2 regions of the Pseudomonas sp. YY-1 genome follow, and region 1 is predicted to be linked to the other one. Evidence: predicted binding sites of a transcription regulator. Region 1 holds the regulator's gene; the other holds the start of a gene.
The links. Region 1 encodes sigma-54, which starts transcription at its own class of promoters, with help from an activator protein. Its sites were predicted from a motif close to ANTGGCATNNANNTTGCTNT; they were not measured.

Region 1 (4,415 bases):
CGCCAAGAACCGTCCAACCATCATCACCAGCAGCCGCATGACCGTTATTCCTGACAAGGAATATGCGCAGACCGAGCAAGCCGTTAGAATCGTCGCGGCCAACGGGGTAACCACGGCACAAGGAATGAAAGCGTACTTGAATGACGGCAGGATGCTCCTGCAGTCCAACGTAAGAGGCCAGCATGAGGTTCGTTAATACCCTCCCCCTGATTCTCAGCCTCGGCGCCGCATTGGGAAGCGCGGCTGCCTGGGCACTGCCATCGGATCGCGATCAACCGATTCGCATCCAGGCCGACAGCGCAGAACTGGATGACCGACAAGGTGTAGCCGTCTACCGCGGCGATGTGATCATCACTCAGGGCACCCTGAAGATCACGGGCGACACTGTCACCATCACCCAGACCGCCAGTGGCGACATCGACGTCTTCACATCGGTCGGCAATCTGGCCTACTACGAGCAGAAGCCGGCGGCGGACAAGGACATCGTCAAGGCCTACGGCAAAACCATCCAGTACTTCGCCAGCAATGAGCGCATCGTACTGATCGACCAGGCCAAGGTGATTCAGGAAGGCAATACCTTCGAAGGCGAGAAGATCGTCTACGACACCCGCCGCCAGATCGTAAACGCCGGTCGCGCTACAGGCGGCAACGTCAGCACACCGCGCCCGCGTATCGACATGGTCATCCAACCGAAGAACAAACCCGCGGATCAGCAGCAGTAATGGCCATTCTCAAAGCCCAACACCTGGCGAAAAGTTACAAGAGCCGCCAGGTCGTGCGTGACGTCAGCCTGAGCATCGAAAGTGGTCAGATCGTTGGCCTGCTCGGCCCCAATGGTGCCGGCAAGACCACCTGCTTCTACATGATTGTCGGCCTGGTGCGCGCCGACCAAGGCCGCGTGCTTATCGACGATCTCGATGTCAGTCATCAGCCCATGCATGGCCGCGCTCGCGCGGGCATCGGCTACCTGCCGCAGGAAGCGTCGATCTTCCGCAAACTGTCGGTGGCCGACAACATCATGGCCATTCTCGAAACGCGCAAGGACCTGGACCGCGCCGGACGCCAGGCGGAGCTGGAAAACCTGCTGCAGGAATTCCATATCCACCATATCGCCGACAGCCTCGGCATGAGCCTGTCCGGCGGTGAGCGACGCCGCGTAGAGATTGCCAGAGCCCTGGCGACCAATCCCAAGTTCATTCTGCTCGACGAACCCTTTGCCGGTGTCGACCCGATTTCGGTTGGCGACATCAAGCAGATCATCCACCACCTCAAGACCAAGGGCATCGGCATTCTGATCACCGATCACAACGTGCGCGAAACCCTGGACATCTGCGAAACCGCCTACATCGTCAACGATGGGCAACTGATCGCCGAAGGTGACGCCGAGACCATCCTCGCCAACCAGACGGTGAAAGAGGTATACCTGGGCCACGAGTTCCGCCTGTAGGTCGCCCGCTATTTCGCTACAGAAATATTGCAACCCCTAGGCAAAAACGAGAAATTCAGGCATATAATTTGCTTCCTGGCGGCGCTTCGGCGCCCTGATGTGGAAGGCGTAACTCGCCAGTAAATTAAGGTCTGCAATGAAACCATCGCTAGTCCTCAAGATGGGCCAGCAGCTGACGATGACCCCGCAGCTGCAACAGGCTATCCGCCTCCTCCAACTGTCTACTCTGGACCTGCAACAGGAAATCCAGGAGGCGCTGGAGTCCAATCCCATGCTCGAGCGCCAGGAAGAAGGCGACGACTTCGACAACAGCGATCCAATGGCTGATGGCGCCGAAAGCGCCACTCCGACCCCGAACAAGGAAGAGAGCTACCAGGAAACCACCCCGACTGTGGATAACCTGGAAGAAGGCGACTGGGGCGAGCGCATTCCCAACGAGCTGCCAGTCGACACAGCCTGGGAAGACATCTACCAGACCAGCGCCAGCAGCCTGCCCAGCAACGATGATGACGAGTGGGACTTCACCACTCGCACCTCCAGCGGCGAAAGTCTGCACAGCCACCTGCTCTGGCAACTGAACCTGGCGCCCATGTCGGACAAGGATCGCCTGATCGCGGCGACCCTGATCGACTGCATCAACAACGACGGCTACCTCGAAGAAACCCTCGAGGAAGTGACCGAATCCTTCGACCCCGAACTGGATGTCGAAATGGATGAAGTGGAAGTGGTGCTGCACCGCATCCAGCAGTTCGAACCAGCAGGTATCGGCGCCCGTGACCTGCGCGAATGCCTGCTCCTGCAACTGCGTCAGTTGCCCGCTAACACCCCCTGGCTGAGCGAAACCCAGCGCGTGGTCGGCGATTATCTGGAACTGCTCGGCAGCCGCGATTACGCCCAGCTGATGCGCCGCACCAAGCTCAAGGAAGACGAACTGCGCCAGGTCATCGACCTGATCCAGCGCCTGAATCCGCGTCCGGGTTCGCAGATCGAATCCAGCGAGCCGGAATACGTGGTGCCCGACGTGATCGTGCGCAAGCACAACGAGCGCTGGCTGGTGGAACTGAACCAGGAGGCGATGCCGCGCCTGAGGGTCAACCCGCAGTATGCCGGCTTCGTCAAACGCGCCGATTCCAGTGCCGATAACACCTTCATGCGCAACCAGTTGCAGGAGGCCCGCTGGTTCATCAAGAGCCTGCAGAGCCGCAACGAAACGCTGATGAAGGTAGCCACGCAGATCGTCGAGCACCAGCGTGGCTTCCTCGACTACGGCGACGAGGCGATGAAGCCTCTGGTATTGCATGACATCGCCGAGGCAGTGGGTATGCACGAGTCGACCATTTCACGCGTTACCACACAGAAATTCATGCACACCCCGCGTGGCATTTACGAGCTGAAATATTTCTTCTCCAGCCATGTCAGCACCTCTGAAGGCGGCGAATGCTCGTCCACCGCGATCCGCGCGATCATCAAAAAACTGGTTGCAGCAGAAAACGCGAAAAAGCCGTTGAGCGACAGCAAGATCGCTGGTTTACTGGAAGCACAAGGCATCCAAGTCGCCCGTCGGACGGTCGCCAAGTATCGCGAGTCCCTCGGCATAGCGCCCTCGAGTGAGCGCAAACGACTGATGTAGGCCAGATTGACTGAAGGCCTAAAGCCTTCAGGCCAAAGTGTTCCGGCGGCGGGTCGAACCAGACCCGTCTCTTACACAAGGCAACAAGGAGAAAGCGGTATGCAAGTCAACATCAGTGGACATCAGCTGGATGTGACCGACGCCCTGCGTGACTATATCGGCGAGAAACTGGGCCGACTGGAACGCCACTTCGACAAGATCACCAACGTACAGGTGACCATGGAGGTCGAAAAACTCAAGCAGAAGATCGAAGCCACCCTGCACATCGCCGGCGGCGAAGTCGTCGCCAACGCCGAACATCAGGATATGTACGCTGCCATCGACCTGTTGGCCGATAAACTCGACCGTCAACTCATCAAGCACAAGGAAAAGCAGCTCGAACGCCTGCAAGGCGCCACGGCCCGCTGACATTCCCTATCCATGATCCGACTTGAAAATATCCTGACCCCCGGCCGTTCCCTGGTGAACGTGCCGGGCGGCAGCAAAAAACGTGTGCTCGAACAGATCGCCAATCTGGTTGCACGCGATCTGCCCGACCTGGATGCCCAGGACATCTTCGAAAGCCTCATCGCCCGCGAGAAGCTTGGCTCCACCGGCTTCGGCAACGGCATTGCCATTCCCCACTGCCGCCTGGCTGGCTGCAGTGCCCCGATCAGTGCAGTCCTGCACCTGGAGACGGCAGTCGACTTCGACGCCATCGACGGCGTGCCGGTCGATCTGCTGTTCGTACTTCTGGTGCCGGAGGCGGCAACCGATGCCCACCTCGAACTGCTGCGCCAGATCGCCAGCATGCTCGATCGCCAGGATGTACGTGAACGTCTGCGCCAGGCCAACAGCGGCGAAGATCTCTTTCAGGTCGTCGTGGACATTCAGAACGGTCAATAAACATGCGCCTGATCATCGTCAGCGGTCGCTCGGGCTCGGGCAAGAGCACCGCCCTCGATGTACTTGAGGACAACGGTTTCTACTGCATCGACAACCTGCCAGCCGGCCTGCTGCCGGATCTTGCCGAGCGCTTCCTGCCGCATAGCGACATGCTGCTGCCGCAGGTGGCCGTCTCTATCGATGCGCGCAACCTGCTGAGCCAGCTCAAGCGCTTCCCGGAGCTGCTCGATGAAGTGCGCAAACGCAATATCCGCTGCGATGTGCTCTATCTCGATGCCGAAGACGAAACCCTGCTCAAGCGGTTTTCCGAAACCCGCAGACGCCACCCGCTGACCAACGACAACCGTTCGCTGGCCGAGGCCATTGCTTACGAGAGCCAGCTGCTGGCTCCGATCACTGATCGTGCCGACCTGAAGATCGATACCACCCGGCTGAATCTCTATCAGTTGCGTG
Region 2 (4,415 bases), on a different contig from region 1:
TGCGGGGTGCGAAAGGGTCTCTGCGGCCAATGCTGCAGCGGCGTATGGCTGGCTACCGAATGGATCGCGGCGACCTGCAGCGCCTCGTTCTCGTCCAGCGCAGGTAGCAGGCCTGGCAGGCGGCTGGCCAGCAGGGTTTTGCCTGTGCCGGGTGGGCCGCTGAGCAGCAGGTTGTGTGAGCCGGCGGCCGCCACCAGCAATGCCCGTTTGGCGGCCAACTGGCCCTGCACTTCGGCCAGATCCGGATAGGGCAGGCTCTGCCTGAGCAGGCCCTGGGCTGCGTAAGGTTCGAGAGGGGCGCTGCCGTTCAGGTGTGCGGCGATCTGCAGCAAGTGCTCGACGGCGATTACCTTCAGCCCCGAGGCCAGGCTGGCCTCTTCGGCATTGGCCTGTGGCACCAAGAGGGTGCGTCCGGCTGCGCGTGCGGCCAGGGCGGCCGGCAATACGCCTTGTACAGTACGCACTGCGCCGGACAGCGCCAGCTCGCCCAGACATTCGTATTCATCCAGCGATTGAGCCGGTACCTGACCGCTGGCCGCGAGAATACCCAGAGCGATGGCGAGGTCGAAGCGACCACCGTCTTTTGGCAAATCTGCAGGCGCAAGATTCAAGGTGATGCGTTTGCTGGGAAACTCGAAGGCAGCATTGAGGATGGCGCTGCGTACGCGATCCTTGCTCTCTTTGACTGCGGTTTCCGGCAGACCCACCAGGGTCAGAGAGGGCAGGCCGTTGGCCAGGTGCGCCTCGACGGTGACGGGCGGTGCTTCTACACCGACCTGAGCACGGCTGTGAACGATGGCCAGGGACATGATCGCTCCTTGATCAAGTGGGGTGCAGTACCTGTAGAAGCGGCTGCGGTCGCGAAGCCTGTCGCGGCTAAAGCCACTCCTACAACATAACCTCAGTCTACGGCGGTGAGCTTGGCTTCCAGTTCCGCGACCTTGGCTTCCAACGCTTCGAGGCGAGCGCGGGTGCGGGCGAGAACCACCATCTGGCTGTCGAACTCTTCCCGGCTGACCAGATCGAGCTTGCTGAAGCCGCTCTGCAGCAGGGCCTTGAACTGCGCTTCCAGTTCGGCGCGCGGCAGTGGGCTGTCGCCACTGAACAAGCGCGAAGCGTGGCTACTGAGGGTGTCGAGCAAAGCTTTGGGTGGGAGCATGGGCAGGTTCCAGATACAGACGGCGGCAGTGTAGCACGCAGCCGCAGGCGCGGCGGTCGAGCGCGGGTTGCACGATTTTTGAGCATTGCGGAATGTGCCGATGCACTGGATTGGTGCGATGCATTCGGTGCGAATGACCGCTCATCCCTGCTCGAAGCGGGTAAAGGCCTGAAAGATGGCGCTTTTACGTGAGCTGGCAAGCTTTCTGCTTAGACCCCATCGACGCATGCACCGATGCAGTTCCGGTGCGGCAGGCGAAGCGGGGGAGTGTTTCGTCGGGAGCGGTTGGTGGGTATCGGCCACGCCAGGCTGGAGCGGTCGGTGCATTACAAAAGCCAGACACTGCGCTTAGACTTGAGCCGGGTTCGCAATTCCTGGGGCAAGTCCACCTTAAACGGGAGAAAGTTTCATGAAGCTAGTCACTGCCATCATCAAGCCGTTCAAGCTCGACGACGTGCGCGAGTCGCTGTCTGAGATCGGCGTGCAGGGCATTACCGTCACCGAGGTCAAGGGCTTCGGCCGTCAGAAAGGCCATACCGAGTTGTATCGCGGTGCCGAGTACGTGGTCGACTTCCTGCCCAAGGTGAAGATCGACGTGGCCATCGCTGACGATCAGCTGGATCGCGTGATCGAGGCCATCACCAAGGCTGCCAACACCGGCAAGATCGGCGACGGCAAAATTTTCGTAGTCAACCTGGAACAGGCGATTCGTATCCGTACCGGCGAAACCGATACCGACGCGATTTAACAAGCCTCCGAACCCCACGCCCCAGGAGTAAACCCATGACTCTGCGAACTTTCGCAGGGCTAGGAGCCCTTTTGTCCTCGAATTATGGCCTTGCGCTGTTTTCGAGGGCGAATGCCGGAGCTGGCGATACCCTCGCCGCTCTGCTGTGCCAGACCCTCTTCAGGTCTCGCGCTTGGCCTAGTGATGGGAATGCCTGGTCGCCTCACGGCGCAGGGGTTCCGGTGATCCAGAACGAGCGTGGCAACGACCTGTAAAGCATGCGGAACGCGTCCGGCGCCAACCTGGACGTTTCAACCGAACAGCGCACAACAAAAGCGCCGGCAAGAGGTGAAAAATGGATAACACAGCATTGACTGCATTGCAGTACGGCTTCGATACCTTCTACTTTCTGATCTGTGGTGCCCTGGTAATGTGGATGGCAGCTGGCTTTGCCATGCTCGAATCCGGCCTGGTGCGTGCCAAGAACACCACCGAGATCCTGACCAAGAACGTGGCGCTTTATGCCACCGCCAGCGTGATGTACCTGCTGGTCGGTTACTACATCATGTACTCCAGCCCGGAAGGCGGCATCTTCCCTAGCCTGGGTTTCCTGATCGGTGACGAGAACACCGCCGAGGCCGTTCTGGCTGGTGGCGAGGATGCACCCTACTACTCGGCCCGTTCGGACTTCTTCTTCCAGATCGTGTTTGCCGCGACCTGCATGTCGATCGTTTCCGGCGCTGTCGCTGAACGCATGAAGCTGTGGGCCTTCCTGGCCTTCGCCGTGGTCATGACTGGCTTCATCTACCCGATCCAGGGTTTCTGGAAGTGGGGCGGTGGTTTCCTGGATGCAGCCGGTTACCTCGACTACGCCGGCTCCGGTATCGTGCACATGGCCGGTGCTTCGGCCGCTCTGGCGGGTGTGATCCTGCTCGGCGCTCGTAAGGGTAAATACGGTCCGAACGGTCAGGTCAACGCGATTCCGGGTGCTAACCTGCCGCTGGCTACCCTCGGTACCTTCATCCTGTGGATGGGCTGGTTCGGTTTCAACGGCGGCTCGCAGCTGAAGATGAGCACCATCGAAGACGCCAACGCCGTCGCTCAGGTGTTCACCAACACCAACATGGCTGCTGCCGGTGGTCTGATCGTTGCGCTGATCATTGCCCGTATCCTGTTCGGCAAGGCTGACCTGACCATGGCCCTGAACGGTGCCCTGGCTGGCCTGGTCGCCATCACCGCGGAGCCGCTAACTCCGAGTGCTCTGCAGGCCACCCTGATCGGTGGTGTAGGTGGTGCGCTGGTGGTCTTCTCGATCCTGGGTCTGGATAAAGTGAAGATCGACGACCCGGTCGGTGCCATTTCCGTACACGGTGTGGTTGGCATCTGGGGCATCCTGGCTGTCTGCCTGACCAACGACGAAGCTTCGCTGGGTGCTCAGCTGCTGGGTATCGTCAGCATCTTCGCCTGGGTCTTCATCGCCAGCCTGATCGTGTGGAGCATCATCAAGGCGGTGATCGGTCTGCGCGTCAGCGAAGAAGAGGAATACGAGGGTGTGGACATCGCCGAATGCGGCATGGAAGCCTACCCGGAGTTCACCGGCAAGAAATAAGCTTCGCTGGGAATGACAGGGGCGCCTTCGGGCGCCCTTTGTTTTTTCTGACAGCACGCTAGAATGCGCGCGCTGGAGCCATCGAGAGTGAGAGCGGCATGTGGCAGCAACGCATCATCAGCCTGCGTCCGCGCGAGCGCGGTTTTCATCTGGTGACCGAAGAAGTGCTGGCAGCATTGCCGGAACTGGCGCAGGTGCGTGTTGGTCTGTTGCATCTGTGGCTGCAGCACACCTCGGCATCGCTGACGGTCAACGAGAACGCCGATCCTGCGGTACGCCGCGATTTCGAGCGTTTCTTCAACCGTCTGGTGCCGCAGGGTGAGACGGGCTACGAGCACGATTACGAAGGGCCGGATGATCTGCCGGCGCACTTCAAGGGCAGTTTGCTGGGCTTTCAGCTACAGCTGCCGATACAGCAGGGACGGCTGGCGCTTGGGACCTGGCAAGGGATCTACCTCGGTGAGCATCGCGATCATGGCGGTGCTCGGCGGATGGTGGCGACCTTGCATGGCGAGGCTATTTGAATTTTTTCCGGTCGAGCGGTGCACATCGCGCGACTGGGCTATAACTAACCTGCTTTTCGCAAGTCATGAGGTTGAACATGAGCGACGAAGACCTGGAACAAGACGATCTGGACGGGGCTGACGAGGACGATGGCGAGGGCCTGGCTGCTGCCGATGATGGTGACAGTGGCGACGATGACGGCGGCGAAGTCGTAGCCAGCGGCAAGAAGAGCAAGGCCAAAGCCGTTGAAGTCGATGAGATGCCCAGCATCGAAGCCAAGCAGAAGGAGCGAGATGCCCTGGCCAAGGCCATGGAAGAGTTTCTCTCCCAGGGCGGCAAGGTGCAGGAGGTGGAGCCCAACGTGGTCGCCGACCCACCCAAGAAGCCCGACAGCAAATACGGCAGCCGTCCCATCT

Region 2: a site for sigma-54 is predicted at 1,352-1,371, ahead of glnK (P-II family nitrogen regulator). Genes of this name have one in related genera too.

The regions. Positions count from the first base shown of each region.
Region 1 is NZ_PJLX01000002.1:302,873-307,287, reverse strand. It holds gene lptC (LPS export ABC transporter periplasmic protein LptC) at 1-196, shown strand, start outside; gene lptA (lipopolysaccharide transport periplasmic protein LptA) at 183-722, shown strand; gene lptB (LPS export ABC transporter ATP-binding protein) at 722-1,447, shown strand; gene CXP40_RS04125 (RNA polymerase factor sigma-54) at 1,584-3,077, shown strand; gene hpf (ribosome hibernation-promoting factor, HPF/YfiA family) at 3,177-3,485, shown strand; gene ptsN (PTS IIA-like nitrogen regulatory protein PtsN) at 3,498-3,962, shown strand; gene rapZ (RNase adapter RapZ) at 3,965-4,415, shown strand, end outside.
Region 2 is NZ_PJLX01000015.1:40,949-45,363, forward strand. It holds partial or broken gene CXP40_RS19155 (YifB family Mg chelatase-like AAA ATPase) at 1-809, opposite strand, end outside; gene CXP40_RS19160 (accessory factor UbiK family protein) at 902-1,159, opposite strand; gene glnK (P-II family nitrogen regulator) at 1,569-1,907, shown strand; gene CXP40_RS19175 (ammonium transporter) at 2,242-3,495, shown strand; gene CXP40_RS19180 (secondary thiamine-phosphate synthase enzyme YjbQ) at 3,594-4,019, shown strand; gene sutA (transcriptional regulator SutA) at 4,097-4,415, shown strand, end outside.